DNA from 2 places in the Pokkaliibacter sp. CJK22405 genome. Region 2 is predicted to be linked to the other one. Evidence: predicted binding sites of a transcription regulator. Region 2 holds the regulator's gene; the other holds the start of a gene.

Region 1 (11,290 bases), on a different contig from region 2:
TCGCAGGTTGCGAAACAGACTCGGTGAAGCCCGCCGCACCTGAATCAGCCAATCTGGTGACCACCAGTCAGGATGCAGCCACTAAGCTGCTGTCCCAACTGGCACCTGCGGATCGTCCGACTCAGCCGGTGATGGTGGCGAGTTACGTCAACATTGATGAGCTTAGCGAGTCTTCCACGCTGGGCCGTACTCTGGCCGAGCAGATGGCGAGCAGCCTTACCCAGCAGGGTATCCCTGTGGTTGAGCTGAAGCTGCGTAATGCCCTGTTCATTCAGGAAGGCAATGGCGAGTTTCTGCTGTCGCGTGAGCTGAAAGACATCAGCCGCTCGCATCAGGCGCAAATGGTGGTGGTTGGTACCTACGCGGTAGCACGCCAGAACGTTTACGTGTCCACCCGTCTGGTGCGTGTGGCGGATAATCGCATCATGGCGTCTGACGATTATCGTCTGCCCATGGATGGTGATGTCCGTTCCATGGCTGGCGTAAAGCGTTACTACTGATCTGTCGCGGCGACGTCGCTGAGACGTGCCAACATCGTTGGGAGCAGTGGGATGGGCCGCTGCTTCTGACAAAAGACAGCGGCAGTGTTGATGGGCGAGTTCAGTCCAGCAGCAGATTGCGTAAGGAGGCCAGGGTCTCGCGTGCCTTGGCCTGCTTTACTTCCTGACTGACGCCTTCGCGTCCTTCCCACTCCACATCTTCCTGTGGCAGCTCATCCAGAAAGCGGCTGGGCACACAATCGAGCTTCTCACCAAACTGTTTACGTTGCCTGGCCAGTGTCATGGTCAGAGTTTCGCGGGCACGGGTGATGCCGACATACGCCAGTCGCCGCTCCTCTTCGATGGTATCCATCTCTATGGAGTTACGGTGTGGCAGCAGCTCTTCTTCCATGCCAATCAGAAACACATGGGGAAACTCCAGACCCTTGGCCGCATGCAGGGTCATCAGCTGCACCCGGTCGGATTCATCCTCTTCTTCCTGACGCTCCAGAATATCCATCAAAATCAGACGGTTAATGACATCCTTGATATCTGCTTCAGGGTCATCTTCCAGTAAGCGCTCATGGGTCGAGCGCAGGGAGTCAATCAGGAACCAGACGTTCTCCATGCGCCTTTCTGCAGCATTAGGCGTTGGCGAGTGCTGTTGCAGCCAGCCGGGAAAGTCGATATCCAGCACCATCTGCCGGACAACGGCGACCGGGTCTTCCTGATAGCAACGCTGCTGGGTTTGCTCAACCCAGTGGCCAAAACGGCGCAATTTATCCAGCGCTTTCTCAGGCAGATGCTGAGCCAGTCCCATCTCGGAGCAAGCGGCCAGCATCGAGGTGCCGCGCTCGGTGGCGTAGGCTGACAGCTTCTCCAGCGTGGCAGGGCCAATCTCACGGCGCGGTACGTTGACGATACGCAGGAAGGCGTTGTCGTCATCCGGGTTGATCATCACCTTAAGATAGGCCATCACATCCTTGATCTCTGCGCGGGCAAAGAAGGACTGTCCACCACTTAGCTTGTAGGGAATCTGAAAGGCCTGCAGCTTGGTTTCGATCAGGCGCGCCTGATGATTGCCGCGATACAGAATGGCGTAGTCGCGAAACTCGGTGCGCTTGCGCATCTTGTGTTCAAGGATTTCCGTCGCCACGCGCTCGGCTTCGTGATCCTCATGGCGACACAGCACAATGCGTAGCGGATCGCCCATGCCTTTGTCACTCCAGAGCTCCTTGGTGAACTCGTGAGGGTTGTTGGCGATGAGAACGTTGGCTGCCTTTAGGATACGGCTGGTGGAGCGGTAGTTCTGCTCAAGCTTCACCACTTTGAGGCTGGGAAAGTCTCGCGCCAGCTGGCCGATATTTTCCGGACGCGCGCCACGCCAGGCGTAGATGGACTGGTCATCATCCCCTACCACCGTGAACTGGGCGCGTTTGCCGACCAGCAGTTTCACGAGCAGGTACTGGCTCAGGTTGGTGTCCTGATACTCATCCACCAGCATGTAATGGACGCGGTTCTGCCAGCGCTCAAGCACATCGGGATGATCACGGAAAAGCTCGGCGGGTATACGAATCAGATCGTCAAAATCGACAGCGTTGTAGGCTAGTAACAGGCGGTTGTATTCCTGATAGACCTGACCTGCCAGCAGCTGATCATTATCCTCGGCATGGCTGATGACATGGGCCGGTGCGGCCAGGTCATTCTTCCAGTTGGAGATCTGGTGCTGGACGAACTCGGCGACATCGCCTTCCTGCTGCTGAAACTGGGTCAGAATGTCCTTGATCAGTGCCAGCGCATCCTGCTGGTCAAAGATCGAAAAACCGGGTTTGAAACCGAGGATTTTATGCTCGCGGCGAATAATGTTGAGACCCAGATTGTGGAAGGTGGAGACGGTCAGACCGCGGGCAGCATTGCCCTTGATGAGCTTGCTGACACGCTCTTTCATTTCCCGTGCGGCCTTATTGGTAAAGGTCACAGCGAAGATGTTCTGGGCCTTGTAGCCGCACTGTTCGACCAGATAGGCGATCTTGCGGGTGATCACCGAGGTTTTGCCACTGCCGGCGCCAGCTAGGACCAGTAAGGGGCCTGAAATGTAGCGGACGGCTTCCTGTTGGCGGGGGTTTAACTGGCTCACGACAGACACCTGTAAAAGTTCACAAAGCGGCGGCCATTTTAGCAGATCGCTTCACAAAACGTTGCACAACGGACGTTGTAATAAATTGATATAAAGCGCTAAAGTGGATTTTACTTCACGAATTACGACAGTTGGTTTGAAAACACTCTGGAATCAGTGCCTTCGTGAAAACACATACGACTTTTCCTCCCTTTTTTGCTTCAGCGGATGCAGTTTCAGGCTCTGGAGTTGAATGGCATGAACAAGGACAACCCACAGGCTGCCGAGCGGCCACTTAAGCTGCTGCTGGTTCATCCCAGCCCGCAGGCACTGAGCTTGTTCAAGCTGCTGGTGGGTCGTGCTGAGGGTCGCTATCAGCTGGATTGGTGTCCGGACGTGGCCTCAGCTCAGGAATGGCTATCCCTGCACTGGATTGATCTTATCCTGCTGAACAATACCCAGCGTGCTGACAGGCCTATCGATCAGCTCGGTCTGAATAACGCTGACACCAGCTCGATTCCCGTAGTGGTGCTTGCCCGCTCACTGAGTCTGAGCCAGGGGCAGCGACTGATCCATGATCAGGGCGCCGCAGACTACCTCTCGGTACTTCAGCTTTCACTCGACAGTTTTGAAAAGGCGATGCATCACGCGCTGGAGCGTCATGAGCAGCGCGGCATTCTGCACCGTATCAGCCATCAGGATATTGTGACCGGCACGGCGAACCGCCAGCTGTTTTTTCAGCGTCTGCAACTGGCGATGACGGAAGCCTCTGCCACCCAGAAGTCACTGGCCATGCTGCAGCTCAATCTGGATGGTTTCCAGAAAATTAATGACTCTCTGGGCAATGACCTGGGCGATGATATTCTGCGTGAGACCGTCCAGCGTCTGTTATTGACCCTACCTTCCATTGAGCATCTGGCACGGATCAGCGATAACCAGTTCGGAATTCTGGTCAAAGGCATGGAGCACCGTGAGCAGGTGATGACCACGGTTTTCCAGCTGCAGCAACTCTTCAGCCAGCCCTACACGCTGGACACCGGACAGATCAATCTGGGCTGCAGTATCGGCGCGAGTTTTTATCCGGATACAGCCGTCACGCTGGATGAGTTGGTGCGGCAGGCGGGCATCGCGATGCACGAAGCCAAGCGCCATGCTGGTGTCAGCCATCATTTATTTGAACCCGGTATGGACTCGAAAACCTCGGCGGCTTTCAGCCTTGAGGCAGACTTCCGACGGGCGCTGCGGCGTAATGAGTTACGGCTTTTCTATCAGCCGCGTGTCGATGTTCGCAGTGAGGATATTCTTGCTGCAGAAGGCCTGATTCGCTGGCAGCACCCGACCCGAGGGCTACTGAACCCGGCAGAATTCATTCCGATGGCCGAGCGTACCGGCCTGATCGTCCCTATGGGCTACTGGGTGATTCATCAGGCCTGTCAGGATGCCAATTTCCTTCGTAGTCAGGGCCTTCCGGCGATTCAGCTGTCCATCAACCTCTCGTTCCGCCAGTTCAGCGACCCGATGCTGACCCGCACCATTACCCGTATTTTTGAAACGACACGCGCCGACCCCGCCAGTATCGAATTTGAGCTGACGGAATCCGCGATGATGAAAAGCGAGCAGCAAACCACCCAGTGCATTCGTGAACTCACGGAGCTTGGTGCCTGCTTTGCACTGGATGATTTCGGAACCGGCTATTCCTCCTTTGCCCATCTGCAGCGCTTGCCCCTCTCGCGTCTGAAAATCGACAAATCCTTTGTGCAGGAAGCGGCGGACTGTCCGGATAACGAAGTGATTGTGCGGGCCATGATCAGTCTGGCCCATAACCTGCGGATGCAGGTGGTGGCCGAAGGGGTCGAGACACCGGAGCAGTTGTTATTCCTGCGCCAGTATCGCTGTAATCAGGCGCAGGGATTTCTGTTTGGCCGCCCGCAGCCCTTCTCTGTTCTTTGTGATTTGCTGGAAGGCCAGCAGTATCAACGCCAGTCCACAAGCCAGGAACTTGCCAACCCGCGGCAAAGCAGTAATTCTTAGGCCCCAAAAGGGAGGAACCTGCGCATGATTCAGCAAAAAACCAAGCAGATGCCGCTGCATAAGCGGATTGCACTGATTGCCCACGACAATCGCAAGGAAGAGTTGCTGAACTGGTGTCAGACGCACCTGCAGCACCTGCAAGGCCATCAACTGTATGCGACGGGTACTACCGGCAAAGTGCTGGAAAAAGCGCTCAATGTCGAAGTGAACAAGCTGATTAGCGGCCCGCTGGGTGGTGATCAGCAGATTGGAGCGCGCATTACTGAAGGCCTCATCGATGTGATGATCTTCTTTTGGGACCCGTTTGAGCCGATGCCTCACGACCCGGATGTGAAAGCGTTGCTGCGCGTCGCGGCGGTCTGGAATATTCCGGTGGCCTGTAGTCGTGCCAGTGCGGACTTCCTCATTACTTCGCCTTTCATGCGTGAATCGTACGAATACCGCGTGCCGGATTACGAGGCTTATCTGGCCGCGCGCGGCGTTTGATCCATCCGCAGACGGGAAGTGTTCACCGGCTTCCCGTAACTTCACTCTCGAATCCGGCCAGGGCTAATGCCAGCGCTTTGATACGCATTTCCTGCCCCTGAATTTCCCGAAACTCGGCACGCACGATCATCCCTTCAACGAAGGTCATTACGGCCTCAGTACGTAGCTCATCGTTCTCCATAATCTGGCCAATACAGGCTTTCAGCCAGCGTTTGTGATGTCGTGCCTGGTCGGCAATTTCCTGGCCGGCTTCCTTAAATTCAGCCTGTGCATGCATGAACATGCAGCCCTGAAAGTGCGCTTGCCGGAACCAGTCAAAGTGCCAATCAAGCAACGCGACAAGCTTTTCCCTGCTGGTCGAAGCCTGCGCCACCCGCTGTTCGATACTCTCTGCCATACGCGCATGGCGCACCGTCAGTACCGATTCAATCAGTTTGGCCTTGGAGCCAAAGTGCCGGTACATCGAGGTTTTCGAGACACCGGCGCTGTCACGAATCCAGTCCACACCGACGGCGTTGTAGCCATGCAGATTAAACAGCTCTTCGGCATGGCGAAGGATTAACTCTCGGGCATTCATGAGCAGTTACCGCGTTTCCGGTTCATCAGGATTACTTGCCAGGAAGTGTACAGATCTGTACCGTAATTGGAAGTGTACAGATCTGTACGCTCGCATGAGAACCTATAACGTTGAGTAAAACGGTGATGAGACTGGAAAAGTTAAAAGGTGGCGGCGCGCTGCCGCCGCGGGCCAACAGAGTGCAGGTGTTGCGGGGTTTTGTGGGTGGTACGGCGGGGATTGTGCTGTTGGCCTATCTTGGTCAGTGGTCCGGTTTACCTTGGCTGATGGCACCTTTTGGTGCGACCTGCGTTTTGTTGTTCGCGGTGCCGGGCTCGCCATTGGCGCAGCCACGTAATGTTATTGGCGGGCATCTGCTGACCTGTGTCGTGGGGCTCGTGCTCTTGTACAGCTTTGGTCAGGCGCCCTGGGTACTGGCTGTGGGGGTCGGTGCCGGTATTGCACTGATGCAGCTATTGCACGTCGTGCATCCGCCTGCAGGGGCCAACCCTCTTGTGGTCATTTTGCTGGGAACAGCGCATATCGATGCCAGTTTCCTGCTGACGCCGGTCCTGACAGGAAGTGTTGGACTGATTCTGATTGCGGCCATCGTGAACAACATCGGCCAGCAGAGCCGCTGGCCGATGTATTGGTTGGGTAAGAGAGCGGATTGAGGTCAGGTCAGACAGGCCGGTCCAGCTGGCGATAGGACAATGCCTCCAGTACATGAGGCAGCTGAATGCTTTCCTGCTCCTGCATGTCGGCCAGTGTACGGCTTACTCGTAAAATCCGGTGATAGGCGCGGGCTGACAGCCCCAGCTTTTCGACTGCCTGACGCAAGGTCGATGAGGTTTTCTCATCGACATCACAGAAGCGGTCCAGCGCTTCACCGCTCAAGTGAGCATTCAGACAGCCCTGACGTTCGAGCTGGCGACGACGACATTGTGATACCGCCGCCTGTACCTCCGCAGAGCTTGGGCCTTCTCGCTGGCTGTTGCGCAGGGCCTCCCAGTCGGGTGTGTGAACCTGAATATGCAAATCAATACGATCGAGCAGTGGCCCGGAGAGTTTGTGACGGTAGCGTCGCACCTGATCCGGCGTACACTGACAACGCCCGCTTTTGTCGCCCTGATAACCGCAGGGGCAGGGGTTCATCGCCGCGATCAGCTGAAAACGGGCCGGAAAGGTGACCTTAGCCCGCGCCCGCGACAGGGTGATATGGCCACTTTCCAGTGGTTCTCGCATCACTTCCAGCACTTTTCGGTCAAATTCCGGTAGTTCATCAAGAAACAGCACGCCCTGATGCGCGAGGGAAATATCCCCGGGTTTAGGGTCGCTGCCTCCTCCGACTAACGCGGCGGCAGAAGCACTGTGATGGGGGGAACGAAAAGGGCGCGCGGGCCAGCCGTTCTCTTCCAGAAAGCTGCTTTGCAAAGACTCCACTGCCGCGACTTCCAGTGCTTCCTTCTCGGCCAAAGGCGGCAGCAAGCCGGGAACACGACTGGCCAGCAGCGTTTTTCCTGTTCCGGGTGGGCCAAACAGCAGAGCGTTGTGGCCGCCGCTTGCCATAACCTGTAAGGCGCGTTTGGCCTGGGGCTGACCTTTCACATCGAGTAAATCGGGATACTGCGGCAGTTCAACATCCGCCGGTCGGCTGCTGAAACTCTCCAGCAAGCTCATTCCCTGAAGATGGGCGCAGACACTGAGAAGATCCGGGGCAGGGAACAGCCTTGCATGCTGAACCAGCGAGGCGCGGGGCGCATTATCCACCGGCAGAATCAGGGCCCGGCCATCATCCCGACTGGCGCGTGCCGCAATCAGGGCACCGGGAACAGGGCGAATGGCACCATTGAGCGCCAGCTCACCAATACATTCCACCGGGTGAAGAGACTCGACAGGCAATTGTCCTGAAGCGGCGAGGATGCCCAGCGCAATTGCCAGGTCATAGCGTCCCCCGCTTTTGGGGAGATCTGCCGGAGCAAGGTTGATGGTAATGCGGCCCAGGGGAAATTCCAGCTGGCTGGTCTGGATAGCACTTCGTACGCGTTCTTTGCTTTCGCGAACGGCAGCTTCGGGGAGTCCGACAATCGTCAGGGAGGGCAGGCCGGGAGCAATATGCACTTCGACACTGACAGCAGGCGCTTCAACACCGAGCAACGCCCGGCAATGTACGGTGGCAATCGACATGACGAATCCTTGTCATCGATAAAAATAACGACTGCACCTTCCTGGTGCAGTCAGAGATCTTCGGCGCGGTTACTCAGCCTCGGGATTAACCTTCACGGAAGCCGACTCGCTATCCGCGCTTTCGCCCTGCTCAAGGGCATTCAGACGAACTTCCAGGGCTTCCAGACGTGCACGGGTGCGCTGCAGTACTTCTACCTGAATATCGAATTCTTCACGAGTGACCAGATCAAGCTTGGCGAAGGTGCTCTGCAGCGCCTGACGCACAATCTTCTGAATTTCTTCGTGAGGCAGAGGCAGGTTGGAAAGGCCCTGGCTGATCTGCTGCTGCAGGTTTTCAAAAAGTTTGGCGTTGATCATGGGGACATGTCCTGTCGTTAAGCGTGGCTGACACTATACCTCTATCGTCCACGGGATTTGAAGCCAAGGCGTAATCGCTCTTTGTGGCGTATTCCGCCAGTCAGGTGTTTCAGTCTGAGCGGCAACAGAGCTGGTTGTGCGCCGCCACAGGTCAGCCGACCTGAAAATGAACCAGTGAGTCCGTTTTGGTGCGTTTTTGGGCAGGGGTAAGCATCAGTCTTGTGCATTCTTGGTGCGCATTTCGGTGAAAACTATGCAAAGACTTGAATATTCACGCCATTTTTACGCTTTTGCGGTGTAACTAACTGAATTTATTTGAATTAACAAAACTGGCACAAGGTCTGCTTAGTCAAGAAGCCAAGGCTACAGCCTGCGCCATTGGTGCACGAATTTAACGAGGGAACATCTATGAAACTAGTTACGGCGGTGATCAAGCCATTCAAGCTGGACGACGTAAGGGAAGCTCTCTCCGATATCGGAGTCCAGGGTATCACGGTGACAGAAGTCAAAGGTTTTGGACGTCAGAAAGGCCATACCGAGTTGTATCGCGGTGCTGAGTACGTCGTGGACTTCCTGCCCAAAGTCAAAATTGAAGTGGCCGTGGCCGACACGCTTGTGGATCAGGTCATCGACGTTGTCACCAAGGCAGCTCACACCGGCAAGATTGGTGACGGCAAGATCTTTGTTTCCGAACTGGAACAGGTCATCCGTATTCGCACCGGCGAAACCGGTGAAGAAGCGCTCTGATTTCATTGAATTCACTGTCTGATGGTTGCCTGAGGAGGATCATCCTGTGGAAGAACTCTTAAAAACAACGGCGGGGGATCTCGCCCAGCTGAAGTATGCACTGGACACCTTTTACTTCCTGGTATGTGGTGCGCTGGTAATGTGGATGGCAGCAGGCTTTGCCATGCTGGAGGCCGGTCTGGTCCGTGCCAAGAACACCACTGAAATCCTGACCAAAAACGTCGTTCTGTACGCCATTGCCTGTACCATGTACTTGCTGTGTGGCTACTACATCATGTATTCCAGCGAGTCTGGCGGCTGGATGCCAAGCTTTGGTGGCCTGATCGGTGCGGATCACACTGCGGCTGAAGTCATGGCCGGTGGCGATGATGCCCCTTATTACTCTTTGCAGTCTGACTTCTTCTTCCAGGTTGTGTTCGTTGCAACCGCGATGTCTATCGTTTCCGGTGCCGTTGCCGAGCGTATGAAGCTATGGGCTTTCCTGGCATTTGCTGTCGTCATGACCGGCTTCATCTATCCCGTTGAAGGTTACTGGAAATGGGGCGGTGGCTTCCTGAACGAAGCAGGCTTCCAGGATTTTGCAGGCTCTGGCGTTGTTCACATGGCAGGTGCTTCTGCAGCACTGGCCGGTGTTCTGCTGCTGGGCGCTCGTAAAGGCAAATACGGTTCCAACGGTCAGGTGAATGCAATTCCTGGTTCCAACCTGCCTTTGGCAACTCTGGGCACACTGATCCTGTGGCTGGGCTGGTTCGGCTTCAACGGTGGCTCCGAGCTGAAAGTCTCTGACGTTGGCGAAGCAAACTCTGTTGCCTCTGTGTTTGTTAACACTAACGCCGCTGCGGCCGGTGGTGTGATCGGTGCGCTGATTCTTGCCCGCCTGTGGTTCAAGAAAGCTGACCTGACCATGGCTCTGAACGGTGCGCTGGCTGGTCTGGTTGCCATTACTGCAGAGCCTCTGGCGCCTTCTGCTCTGGCAGCGACTCTGATCGGTGCTGTGGGTGGTGTGATCGTGGTCTTCTCCATTGTCTTCCTCGACAAACTGAAGATTGATGATCCTGTCGGTGCTATCTCTGTTCACGGTGTGTGTGGTCTGTGGGGTCTGTTGGCAGTACCTCTGACCAACCCTGATGCCACCATCGGTGCTCAGCTGCTGGGTGCGGTTTCCATCTTCGCCTGGGTCTTCATCACCAGTCTGATTGTCTGGGCTATTCTGAAAGCGGTCATGGGTATCCGTGTTACCGAGGAAGAAGAGTACGAAGGCGTCGATATCCACGAATGTGGTATGGAAGCTTACCCAGAGTTCAAAACTTCCAAGTAAGTCAGTGATGCACTGAACTTGCCTGACACGAAAAACGGCTTCCTCGGAAGCCGTTTTTTTATGCCTGAACCTTCACGGAAGCTTCACAGACGGATGGGATGGTCTGTCGAAAACAATGGGGTATATACTAGCGCCCAATAAAACAAAACATGCCTTCAAAAAAGGGAGACCTGTCATGAAACTCGTGACTGCCGTAATCAAGCCATTCAAGCTCGATGATGTCCGTGAAGCCTTGTCAGATATTGGCATCCAGGGAATTACCGTCACCGAAGTAAAAGGTTTCGGTCGTCAGAAAGGTCACACGGAGCTGTATCGCGGCGCCGAATACGTGGTGGATTTTCTGCCCAAGGTCAAAGTGGAAGTGGCAGTGGAAGACGGTGTGGTTGAAGGCGCGATTGAAGCGATTTCCAAAGCAGCGCATACCGGTAAGATTGGTGATGGCAAAATCTTTATCTCCCCGGTGGAGCAGGTCATTCGTATTCGTACCGGTGAAACCGGAAACGATGCGCTGTAAGGCTCATTAAATGAGCACTCCAATGCCCCCTTGTGGGGCATTGTTGTTTATACCCAGATATCAGGCATAAGCATTTCGCCGGGCTGCTTCCATTGGTAACATCTGTTGCCGAAGCACAGGTCGCAATTCTGAACAAATCGGTTACCGCAAGAAAAGATTTTCTTGGTAAAGCCCTTTTTGGGGCTTGCACTGGCTTTTTTTTGCCCATTTATTGGACGAAAAAAGCTGGCCCGTAATTTGCTTTAATTAATGCGATTAATAAATCGAGGTGTTCGGCTGGTGACGCGCACAACCAGCACTAGCAACCGGACGCTGATACACTTGTCAAACCTGAGGTTTACAATGAAAAAACTTCTGATGTCCCTTGGACTTGCCGTTGGACTGGCGTCCGCTACTCAAGCCGCGATGGCCGAGAGCACTGTCGATAAAGTAGTTTCTGCAGGTGAACTGCGTGTTTGTTTCGAAGCTGGCTACATGCCTTTCGAAATGAAGAACAAGA
Region 2 (11,290 bases):
ATAATGAGCTTTGGAATAACCGTCTGGTTCCCCTGTCCGCACGCGGGCTAATTCGCCATCTCAGGATGGATATTCCCTGGGGGCATCCCAAGGACTGGCAGCTCAGAGCCGACCTGCAGCATGTCGCTACTGCGGATGTCTCTGGTATTCCTGCCTTGATAGATGTGACGGGGGGCTTACTTGCGAATGCCGGTGGTGGAAGTGTCAGCCTGAATGGCCAGCCCTTATCGCTGGCGTTTCCTGACCTCTATCGCAATGGTTGGGAGTTTAACAGCGCAGAAGGTGCGGTTCGTTGGCACATTGGTGAGCAGCAGGTCACTGTCAGTGGCAAGAAGCTGGGCTTGTCCCGTCTGGGCTGGCAGGCCCATGGTCAGTTCAAACTGACCTTGCCCATGCATGAAGACGATGGCCCTCCTGCGCACTTCTATCTGGCGATTGGGGCAAGACACAGTGAAGTGGCGCAGGGGCTGGACTTCGTGCCGACCTATGGTTTGCCTGAGTCCCTTTCCCAATGGCTGGAGAGTACTGGCATGACGGGAGATCTTAACCGAGCCAGCTTTCTCTATGATGGTAGCGTTGAGGCCGATGCCGGTTGGAATGAGCGTACCGTGCAGCTCTATGTTGATGCTGATCGTGCCCGCCTGAAAGTCTCGCCTGACTGGCCGGAAGTCAGTACCGATCATCTCTCGTTACTGGTAAAAGATGAAAATATTGCAGCCTCGATAGGTGCGACTCACATAGGCGGGCTTGATGCCAGTGCTGCTACTGTCGCCTGGGACAATCAGGCCAAGGATCGGCGTCTTCACATCAATGCTCAGGCCAGTGATGATCTGGAGGATTTGGTGGGCTTCTTCAAGCAAAGCCCGCTGGCCAGCAGCACCGCCGCATTGAGCGACTGGCAGATCAAAGGCAGGCTTTCAGGCCCTGCTAACATTGCGATTCCGCTGGAGTCGGATGCGGGTAAGCTTGCCGTCGATGTTAAAGCCAAAGTGAGCCAGGCTCAGATCAGCAATGCTGCACGGAATCTGACTATCAGCCATCTCAATGGCACCCTGAAATATGATCTGGTTCACGGTATGTCCAGCGAAGGTAGCCTTAAAGGCAAATGGCTGGGGAATACGGTAACGGGCACAATCGAACCCGGATCGGCCAAAAAGGCGTCTGTGCTTACGTTAAATGGTCATTCAACACTGGAGTCTCTCGCTAAATGGCGCGGCTTCTCACTTCCTGCCTGGGCACAAGGTGAGCTGGATTGGCAAGCCAGTCACGGGCTTTGTGATACCAGCGAGGAGAGTTGCCCAGCGCTCTCTCTGAGTTCGCCGCTGAAAGGTGTCAGTATCGATTTACCACCTCCGTTGGGTAAGCAGGCTGGTAGTGTCGCTCCTCTCACAGTGACTATTCAGGAGGGGGATCTTACACGCGTTGAGGCGGCGTATCGGGATCAGCTTTTTGCGAAGGCGTTACTGAAAGCCGGCAGCCTTCAGGCTTTGACGGCAACCCTGGGTAGTGTTCCACCCAAATGGCCCAAGCCGGATGCCGTCGATATCAGTATCAATATTCCTCGCCTGAGGCCGGATGTCTGGATCGCTGCTGCCAAGGATTTCCAGCAACCAGTAGGCTCCAGTGGCAAATCCACGAGTGCTGATTCTGGCTCTTCACCGAAGACTGCTTCTTCCATGAGCTGGCTGGATACGCTCAGTGTGCGTATTGCCACCCAGCATCTTGATTGGCTGGGGCGTGACTGGGGAGCGATGAGCCTTGGTTTTGATCCTCAGGGCGTGTTGTTAAATGGTGATAACTTGCAAGGTCGGGTGAAGTTGAGCCCGAACCATCAGCATGTGAGTCTGGCTCTTGAGCGCTTGTGGATACCTAAAGCGCAGAGTGCTGATACAGAATCCCAGCTAGCCACCGCGCAAACCGCTGAGCAGGATGCTCTCAAGGATGTGGATACTTCCTCGTGGCCGCAAATTTCCGGTCAGATAGCAGATGTACGCTTTGAGAACTGGCCATTAGGTGCTTGGAAGTTTCGTGGCTCGCCAGTGGAGTCCGGCGCTGATTTTATTCTTGATGAGGCGCGGCTGGATAAAAATGTGATCTCTGGCTCACTGCGCTGGCGGAAGGCTCCTGAGTCCTCATCGCATCTCAGCCTGGCAGGGCAGGGCAAGGATATCGGCGAAATCATCAAGGCGGCGGGCTATCAGAAAAGCATCAGCAGTGACGACTGGAAGGCGACGCTTGATGTGGGCTGGCCGGGTTCTCCTGCGGCATTTTCACTGGCGCAATTGGACGGCAATGCCAATGTTTCCATGAAAGACGGCGAGATACTCAAAGCCTCCACCGAAAGTAATGCGCTCAAGATCTTTAATATCTTTAACTTTACCCAGATTGGTAAGCGCCTGACGCTGGACTTCAGTGATCTCTTTAGCTCGGGCGTCAGTTACGACACCTGGGAAAGCCCGGTGGATATCAAAAAGGGTGTACTGTCCTCGGCCAAGCCTACCCGTATCAAAGGCGGTGGTGCTGATATTACTGCGCAGGGAACGCTGAATCTGGCAACGGAAGAGATTGATCAACATATTGAAGTGACGCTGCCACTGACTAGCACATTACCTATTGCTGCACTGCTGGCAGGTGTACCGCAGGTGGGGGGGGCATTATTCCTCATTGATAAACTGACCGGCGATAAGCTGAGCAAGATTGCCTCTATCCGTTATCACGTCACCGGCAAGCTCGGCGAAGAGAAAATCGAAGCTGAGGGGCGCAAGGACTCCGGTGCTGTAAAGCAGCCCGATAAGTCGGATCCCAACTATGATCGTGGTAGCAAGTAAGCTTCTGAAACTCAGCGTGGTCATCAAAGGCTACCGAAGGAGTGAGAGATGAAATCGACGATTGCCGTACTGCAAATGGTCGCCACCCCTGATATTGATGCCAATTTAGCGCAAGCGAGTCAGGTGCTTGCTCAGGCGGCACAACAAAAGGTTGGGTTTGCCGTATTACCTGAGAACTTTGCCTCCTTTACCAGTGGCCGAATGCAGGAAGTGGGTCGTGAAGAGGCGGACCGCAGTGGGCGCATTCGTACCTTTGTAGCCGAGCAAGCCAGGAAGCATGGTCTTTGGCTGGTGGCAGGTTCGGTGCCCTGTGCCACCCGAGCGGATGGTGGATCTATTGAGGGCCGCGTACGTTCTGCCAGCTGGTTAATTGATGATCAGGGTAATGAAGTGGCGCGTTACGACAAGATCCACCTCTTTGATGTGGATGTGGCAGATGGTCAGGGGAGTTATCGTGAATCCAGCGAAGTCGAACCCGGTGATGCGCTGACCCTCGCCGAGACCCCGTGGGGAAAATTGGGGATGGCAGTGTGTTATGACCTGCGTTTTCCCGAGCTGTTTCGAGCCTATCGTCAGGCGGGAGCTGAGCTGATTAGCCTGCCTTCAGCGTTCACCAAAAAAACCGGTGATGCCCATTGGGAAGTCCTGATTCGCGCTCGTGCCATAGAGACTCAATGCTACATGCTGGCGGCGAATATGGGCGGTATACATACCCCTAAACGTGTGACGAACGGCGATAGTATGATTGTTTCGCCCTGGGGGGAGGTGTTGAACCGGCTATCTCAGGGCCCGGGATGTATTGCCGCCGAGTGCCCACGTGAACCAATGGAAGCTGTGCGTCAGGCCATGCCAGTGATGAATCATATTCGTCTGGATGGAATGAAGTCACCCGATATCTGAAGTGCTGACATCGTTTCTGCAGAACAAAAGAAGGGACCTGACAGGTCCCTTTTTCACTGAAGCACTGCGTTTATAGAGAGCGCTCAACAATCTCACGAATATAGGTGAAAAGCTTGCGCGAGCTGGTGGGCGCCTTGCCACGAGCGGCTTCCTGTTTGGCGTTGCGTACAAGCTGACGCAAGTGCTGAGCGTCCATATCCGGGTAATGGTTAATGATCTCGGTGATGGTTTCATTGCCTTCGTTCAGCAGGCGATCACGCCAGCGCTCCAGCATGTGAAAATGCTGGACATAGGCATGGCTACTGGCGTCGAAGCGATCAACAACAGCCTGAATGCCTTCGCTGTCTTCTGTGCGCATCAACTTGCCGATGTACTGCATGTGGCGGCGCAGTGCTTCGCCTTGCTTCAGACGTTTGTGTTCAACGATGGCTTTTTCGAGCGTTTCACTCATCGGCACCTGAGCCAGCTGTTCCTTGGTCAGCTGGGTGAGCTTTTTACCCAGCGCCTGAAGCTCCTCCATCTGACGCTTGAGCTCGGATTTGCTCGGGCCTTCATCGGCGTCAAAATCATCGTTGTCGTTGTACCAGGAACGGCTCATGCCAGTGTCTCACTCGTTACGCCTGCTGGCGCTTTTAAAAATAGAAAAGTGTGGCCAGTCCCAGAAAGGACATAAAACCAATGACGTCGGTAATGGTGGTCAGAATGACACTACCAGCCAGTGCCGGGTCGATGCCCCAGGCTTTAAGCAATGGGGGCAATAGAGTACCAGAAAGTGCGGCGGCAATCAGGTTGATCACAATGGCGCAGGCGATAACGATGCCAATGACCTTGTCGTCAAACCAGAAAACAGCGGCCAGACCAATGACCACGGCCCACAGCAGGCCATTCATAACCCCGACCAACAGCTCCCGGTTAAGCAGCCATTTAAGGTTACTCTTCTCCAGCTGCCCAAGCGCCTGACCACGGATAACGAGGGTTAGCGCCTGGCTTCCCGCAATACCGCCCATGCTGGCGACAATCGGCATCAAGACCGCCAGAGCCACGACCTTCTGGATGGTGGCTTCAAACATGCCGATCACGGAGGAGGCGATGAATGCCGTAATCAGGTTGATCCCCAGCCAGACTGCACGACGTTTGGCCGTTTTCATAACGGGAGCAAAGGTATCAGCATCCTCATCCAGACCCGCCATGCTCATCAATGAGTGATCAGAGGTTTCTCGAATAACGTCCACCACGTCATCGATAGTGATTCGGCCAAGCAAAATGCCCTCATCATCGATGACGGGTGCGGATACCAGGTCATGGCGTTCGAAAAGCTTGGCGACTTCAGTATCTTCGGTATCGGCACGGATGGAGACGCTGTCAGTAATCATGACCTCACGCACACTGATATCAGGATCACTCATCAGCACTTTGGTGAGTGGTAACACGCCAATAAAGTCATCTTTGCGACTGACCACAAAGAGGCTGTCGGTCATGGCGGGAATTTCAGAATGGCGACGCAGATAGCGTAAGACCGCTTCGATGGAGATATCCGGGCGAACAGTGATGGTGTCTGTATTCATCAGACCACCGGCTGTGTCCTCGGGATAGGAGAGCACCTTTTCCAGTCGCTCCCGGTCCTGCTGGTCCATGGAGCGAAGGACTTCCGAGATCACCGTGCTCGGCAAATGCTGCATCATGTCCGCCAGGTCATCGATGTCGAGGTTTTCGACGGCGGCCACAACTTCTTCCGGGTCCATCTCGCGCAGGAAGCTTTCCTGCAGCTCGTAACTCAGGTACTGAAGAACCTCACCCTCATTTTCAGGGTCAACCAGATTCCAGAGTAATGAACGTACCTTGGGAGGGGAGGATTCAATCAGGTGCGCAACATCGGCACCTTTCAGTCCGCCGTTCATCATTCGGCGAACCTGTTTCAGCTCACCGCTACTCAGGGCGCTGTTTAAAAACTCCAGCTGAGTTTGCGTCAGTTCCTGGGGTTGTGAAGCCATAGCGGTATTCCGGAGTAAAAGCGGGTGGAAGGCGAAGAGGTAGGGTGTTCGATGACGAGGTTATTCGCCCTCGTCGAAGCGATCCTCAATGAGTGTCTTGATAGCTTCCCAGGCAGCGTCCTCATCCTCGCCATCAAGAATAAACTCAAGTTCTGTCCCCACGGAGGCAGCCAACAGCATAACGGACATGATGCTCTTGGCATCCACTTTATTGCCACCTACGCGGCTCATGCGAATGTCCGCTGTGAAACGGGTCGTTACCCCGATCAGTTTGGCGGTGGCTCGGGCATGGAGCCCCAGCTTGTTGATTAACGTGATCCTTTCTTCACGCATGGGCGTTCCTGCACTAATCGAGCTCGCGATGACGGGTTTGAATGTGGTGATGGCTGTTGGCAAAGTGAGCTGCCAGCTGTTCAACCATATACACGGAGCGGTGCTGACCACCGGTACAGCCTATGGCAACCGTCATATAAGCACGATTGTTGCGCTCATAATAGGGCAGCCAGGTTTCCAGTAGATGACGGAGGTCATCCAGCATTTTATTCACGTCTGGCTCTGCCGCCAGATACTCCATAACGGGCTGCTCCTTGCCGGTAAAACCCCGAAGGCTTGGAATCCAGTGAGGGTTCGGCAGGCAACGCACGTCAAAGACAAGGTCTGCATCCAGGGGCAGGCCGTGTTTGAAGCCAAAAGACAGAAACAGGATAGCCAGTTCCTGGCTGCGTCCTGCTACCCGCGTTCGAATGGTGTCGCGCAGGTCGTAAAGTGTCATGTGCGTTGTGTCTATGGTCAGGTCAGCACAATTAGCAATAGAGCGCAGTAGTCGGCGCTCTTCCTGAATAGCTTCCTGCAGGCTGACACGGCCATCCGTGAGCGGGTGTCTGCGGCGTGTCGCACTGAAGCGCTGAAGCAAAATGCTTTCTTCGGCATCCAGATAGATCACTTCACAGTGCACGCCCATTTCCCGGATTTCCTCTACCAGCACGGGGAGGTCGCCAAGGTTATTGGGCAGGTTACGGGCATCAATACTCACCGCCATATTCTGGCGTTGTGTATCGGGGGCCTTTTCCGCCTGCTGTACCAGTGCCTTTAACAGATCCACCGGCAGGTTATCGATACAGTAATAACCCAAGTCTTCCAGCGCATTGAGGGCTGTACTTTTACCGGAGCCTGAACGGCCGCTGATAATAAATAACTTCATGCCTTGTCCGGAACGATGGACAGAGCCGCCTTGTAGAGTCCTGCAGAATCGCTGGCCACGCGCAGCTGTTGTACGTTTGCCGGGTTTTGCAGCATGCCCGCAACCATGGCCAGGGCCTGGAGGTGTGACTCATGGGCTTCTTCAGGTGCCAACAGTACAAAGATGATATCCACAGGCTGGCCATCTCTGGCATCAAAGTCCACCGGGGATTCCAGATGGATCAGCGCAGCGGTCACTTCTTCACATTGAGACAGGCGGCAGTGAGGGATGGCAATACCACCACCTAGGCCAGTACTGCCAAGTCGCTCACGTCCAATAAGTCCATTGAAGATATCGTCGGTGTCGATATCCGTGAGATGTTCTGCGAGCAGGCCGGCAGCCTGCTCGAGAACGCGCTTTTTGCTTGACCAGGGTGCACCGGTCAGGGTGCAGCTCTGGCTTAGGATTTGGTCAAGTTGCATAAAGACGTTAGCGTACCATTGCACCCTGGCTACGAGCCTGGTGCTTCTCTTTGTGTTTGAGGAGCTGACGATCGAGCTTGTCCATCAGACCGTCGACGGCGGCATACATGTCGATATTTTCATTACTGGCGTGGAGGTCGGCGCCTGCCACATGAACTGTGGCTTCTGCAATCTGACGCTGCTTCTCGACGTTCAGGGTCACCTGAACACTGGTGATCGAGTCGGCGTGACGCTCAAGTTTCTGCATTTTATTTTTTACAAAGTCAGTCAGGGCAGGAGTTAATTCCAGCTGATGGCCTGTGATGTTTATTTGCATATGACTCTCCTGATTTGCCAGTGATTGTTCGCTGGTTAGATTTCACTATAGCCAATCCAAGACTGGGCTCGTCAAATCTATTTAGCGCCAAATCGTTTCCTTTTCAGACCAGCCGCTTACGTTCATTCGATGGAGCAATTGCCATCGCTTCACGATACTTGGCGACGGTTCTTCGCGCGACATTAATTCCCTGATCGCCCAGCAGGGTTGCCAATTTGGCATCGCTCAGAGGCTTGCGCGGTGGCTCATCGGCAATCAACTTCTTGATCATTGCCCGAATCGCCGTGGAAGAGGCTTCTCCGCCATCGGCAGTGCCAACATGGCTGGAGAAAAAGTACTTCAATTCAAAGACACCACGAGGGGTGTGCATAAATTTTTGCGTCGTGACACGGCTGATGGTGGATTCATGCATTTCGACGGCCTGGGCGATATCTGCCAGAACCATTGGGCGCATGGCTTCCTCGCCTTCCTCAAAAAAGTCGAGCTGGAACTCCACAATCTTGGTAGCGACTTTCAGCAGGGTGTCATTACGGCTTTGCAAACTTTTGATAAACCAGCGTGCTTCCTGTAGCTGATTTTTCAGATAGGTGTTATCCGCGCTGTTGTCCGCACGCTTGATCATGCTGGCATAGCTGTTATTCACCTTCAGGCGCGGCATCGCTTCCTGATTCAGCTCGATAGTCCACTGACCCTCTTTTTTCGCCACCACCACATCAGGTACAACGTATTCTGATTCGCCTGCATTAATGCTGGCGCCGGGGCGGGGGTTAAGGCTCTGGATCAGGTGTATGACGGCTGTCAGCTGTTCTTCAGAGAGGCGGGTGCGACGCATCAGCGTTGCATAGTCGCGGGTGCCGAGCAGGTTCAGGTGCTGGGCAATGATGTCCATGGCTTCCTGACGCCAGGGCGTGGTGGTCGCCAGTTGCTTGAGCTGGATGGTCAGGCACTCGGCAAGATCGCGTGCTGCGACGCCCGCCGGATCCAGCTGCTGCAGGTGATGAAGCACCATCACCATCTCATCCATTTCCACCGGATCTTCTTCATCCAGATCATCAAGACTTTCAAGCAACTCTTCCAGAGGAGAGGTCAGGTAGCCTTCTGCGTTAATGCTGTCGACCAGGGTGAAGGCAATGGTGCGATCACGATCGCTGAGTGGCATCAGGTTGAGCTGCCACTCCAGATGGTCCTGCAGGGATTCGCCAGCAGTGGCTCGTGACTCAAAGTCATAGCCATCGTCACCATCCCCGCTGGAGGATGAGGCAGGCAGTGTGGAATAGGTATCTTCCCAAGAGCTGTCTACGGACAGTTCATCGGGAATGTCATCAGACCACTGGCTGTCAGTGTCGACTGCGCCGTCCTGCTCATTCTGTGAGGTGTCCCGGGTTTCCTGATTGTGCGCGGTTTCATAGCGTTCTTCAGGTACGGGAGTATCAAACTCTTCTTCAACATCCAACAGGGGATTACCATCCAGTGCTTCCTGAATTTCCTGCTGAAGATCCAATGTGGAAAGCTGCAGTAAGCGGATGGCTTGCTGCAGTTGCGGGGTCATGGTCAGCTGCTGACCGATTTTTAACTGTAAAGAGGGCTTCATATTTGGCTACGAAGATACTTCCGACTCAGTAATTATGGATGGCTTAGGCCATTCGAATGGGTCAATAGCGAAAATTTTCACCAAGGTACACCTGACGAACCTGCTCATGTTGCAGAATCGTCTCGGCATCGCCCTCAGCGAGAATGTGCCCGTCACTTACAATGTAGGCGTGATCACAAATCGCGAGTGTCTCACGCACGTTGTGGTCGGTGATCAGTACACCGATGCCACGCTCTTTCAAATGGCGAATGATCTGCTGAATATCCGTGACCGAGATCGGGTCAACACCGGCAAAAGGCTCGTCCAGCAAAATAAAATCCGGATCCATGGCCAGCGCGCGGGCAATCTCCACACGACGGCGTTCGCCCCCGGATAAACTCATGCCCAGACTATCCTTAATGTGGGAGATGTGAAACTCCTGCATTAAGGACTCCGCCGTTTTCTTGCGGGCATCCTGATCAAGATCTTTTCGGGTTTCAAGGATCGCCATCAGGTTTTTCTCAACGCTTAACTTGCGAAAAACGGAGGCTTCCTGAGGCAGATAGCCGATGCCCGCACGGGCGCGGCCATGAACTGGCAGTGGGGTTAAGTCCTGATCATCACGGCGGACTTCGCCCTTATCCGCGGCGACCAGACCGACAATCATATAAAAGCAGGTGGTTTTGCCCGCGCCGTTGGGACCAAGTAAGCCAACGATCTGGCCTTGGCTCACGGAGAGGGAGACGTCCTTGACTACCTGACGGCCCTTATAGGCTTTAGCCAGGTGGCGTGCTTGCAGGGTGCTACTCATTCAGTTGTCTTTTGTTTCGGGTGCAAAATCATTTCAACGCGGCCGCTACCGGCATTTGAGCTTTTGCCACCACTGGCATTCACGGTGCGTTGGGTAATGTCATAGATGATCTTGTCACCTGTGAAGGTATCTTTTGCCTGAGTCAGTTTGGCATTTTCCTGGGCAGTGATTGTTTCTTTGCTCAGGTCATAATCCAGTGTCTGGCCATAGGCATGAGTCAGGGGCTCGTTAGGAGAGGGCAGCTGCTGATAATGCGCAGGCTTGCCAAAGGCTTTCGCACGAGTCAGTTCACCGTTGACGAGGTACAGCACGACTTTATCGGCTTCAATCTCGAGTGTGCCTTGAGTGAGTTTCACTTTACCGGTGTATGTCACTGTCCCTTTCGCATCATCCAGCGCAGCATTATCAGACAAGATCCGGACCGGCTTATTACGATCTTCCGGCAGTGCCTGAGCAACGACGGGCAGCAATAGTGCAAGAGATAAAGATACTTTAGCGAGCAGGTTCATAGAGCGTTTCTACCTGGGACAATAAATCTACATGTTTGCTTTGAAGATCAGCTTGCATGCCTACAGCCGTTGTCTTTCCTGTCCCTCGGGTGATGACGACTTCCTGATCGGTGTGCGCACGTTCGGTATGAGGGTCCAAATACAGCCAGGGCGTCTCCAGTGTGATATCCGCCTGACCTTCTGAAGACTGCCGGATATTCACATTATGCTCAAGCTCTATATGGTCATCGTTATCGAACTGCTGTGCAGTATCAGATGTAGCAAACCACTGTCCATTGGCTTGTACAGAATTCACTTTGGGCGAAACAATGACGCTGACACCCTTGCTCTTGAAATGATCCAGTCGCGGAGCGCTCATGGTGGAAGCCAGCTGGCCATTGGTATTGAAGCGCTCGGTATGAGTATCAATGGCATAGCTGTCAGCAGTTTCACCATCCAGCTTTTGTAAGGTCAGCACCGGCTGATCGGGGTCGCGAAGATCATAGCGGATCAGGGCAACGCCAATCAGTACAAAGGCCAGAAACAGTATAGTCTTGTTTTTCCAGGACATGTTTCAGTGCGTCCTCACCTTACCAGTACTCAAGTTTCGATGGTCAGTCTGCAGCGAGATAGGGTGCCAGGCAGCTATCCAACTGATCCTGTGCGGCCAGAATAAGCTCGCAAAGCTCACGTACCGCGCCTTCTCCACCTGCTCGAGAGCAGC

Evidence for each region. The regulator sigma-54, encoded in region 2, starts transcription at its own class of promoters, with help from an activator protein. The targets are predictions, from matches to a motif close to TGGCACNNNNNTTGCTNT.
Region 1: glnK (P-II family nitrogen regulator) is a predicted target of sigma-54. The motif match lies at 8,543-8,560, and genes of this name have one in related genera.

Annotation. Positions count from the first base shown of each region.
Region 1 is NZ_JBKKHQ010000021.1:97,907-109,196, forward strand. Features, by position in the region: gene ACKC9G_RS15345 (FlgO family outer membrane protein) at 1-500, shown strand, start outside; gene rep (DNA helicase Rep) at 601-2,616, opposite strand; gene ACKC9G_RS15355 (EAL domain-containing protein) at 2,854-4,626, shown strand; gene ACKC9G_RS15360 (methylglyoxal synthase) at 4,651-5,112, shown strand; gene ACKC9G_RS15365 (TetR/AcrR family transcriptional regulator) at 5,135-5,689, opposite strand; gene ACKC9G_RS15370 (HPP family protein) at 5,815-6,342, shown strand; gene ACKC9G_RS15375 (YifB family Mg chelatase-like AAA ATPase) at 6,350-7,855, opposite strand; gene ACKC9G_RS15380 (accessory factor UbiK family protein) at 7,925-8,212, opposite strand; gene glnK (P-II family nitrogen regulator) at 8,621-8,959, shown strand; gene ACKC9G_RS15390 (ammonium transporter) at 9,006-10,277, shown strand; gene glnK (P-II family nitrogen regulator) at 10,453-10,791, shown strand; gene ACKC9G_RS15400 (transporter substrate-binding domain-containing protein) at 11,134-11,290, shown strand, end outside.
Region 2 is NZ_JBKKHQ010000014.1:106,690-117,979, forward strand. Features, by position in the region: gene ACKC9G_RS10920 (YhdP family protein) at 1-2,828, shown strand, start outside; gene ACKC9G_RS10925 (carbon-nitrogen hydrolase family protein) at 2,877-3,728, shown strand; gene yjgA (ribosome biogenesis factor YjgA) at 3,799-4,326, opposite strand; gene mgtE (magnesium transporter) at 4,361-5,719, opposite strand; gene ACKC9G_RS10940 (HPr family phosphocarrier protein) at 5,780-6,052, opposite strand; gene rapZ (RNase adapter RapZ) at 6,066-6,920, opposite strand; gene ptsN (PTS IIA-like nitrogen regulatory protein PtsN) at 6,917-7,381, opposite strand; gene hpf (ribosome hibernation-promoting factor, HPF/YfiA family) at 7,389-7,697, opposite strand; gene ACKC9G_RS10960 (RNA polymerase factor sigma-54) at 7,801-9,288, opposite strand; gene lptB (LPS export ABC transporter ATP-binding protein) at 9,350-10,078, opposite strand; gene lptA (lipopolysaccharide transport periplasmic protein LptA) at 10,075-10,587, opposite strand; gene lptC (LPS export ABC transporter periplasmic protein LptC) at 10,571-11,137, opposite strand; gene ACKC9G_RS10980 (KdsC family phosphatase) at 11,181-11,290, opposite strand, start outside.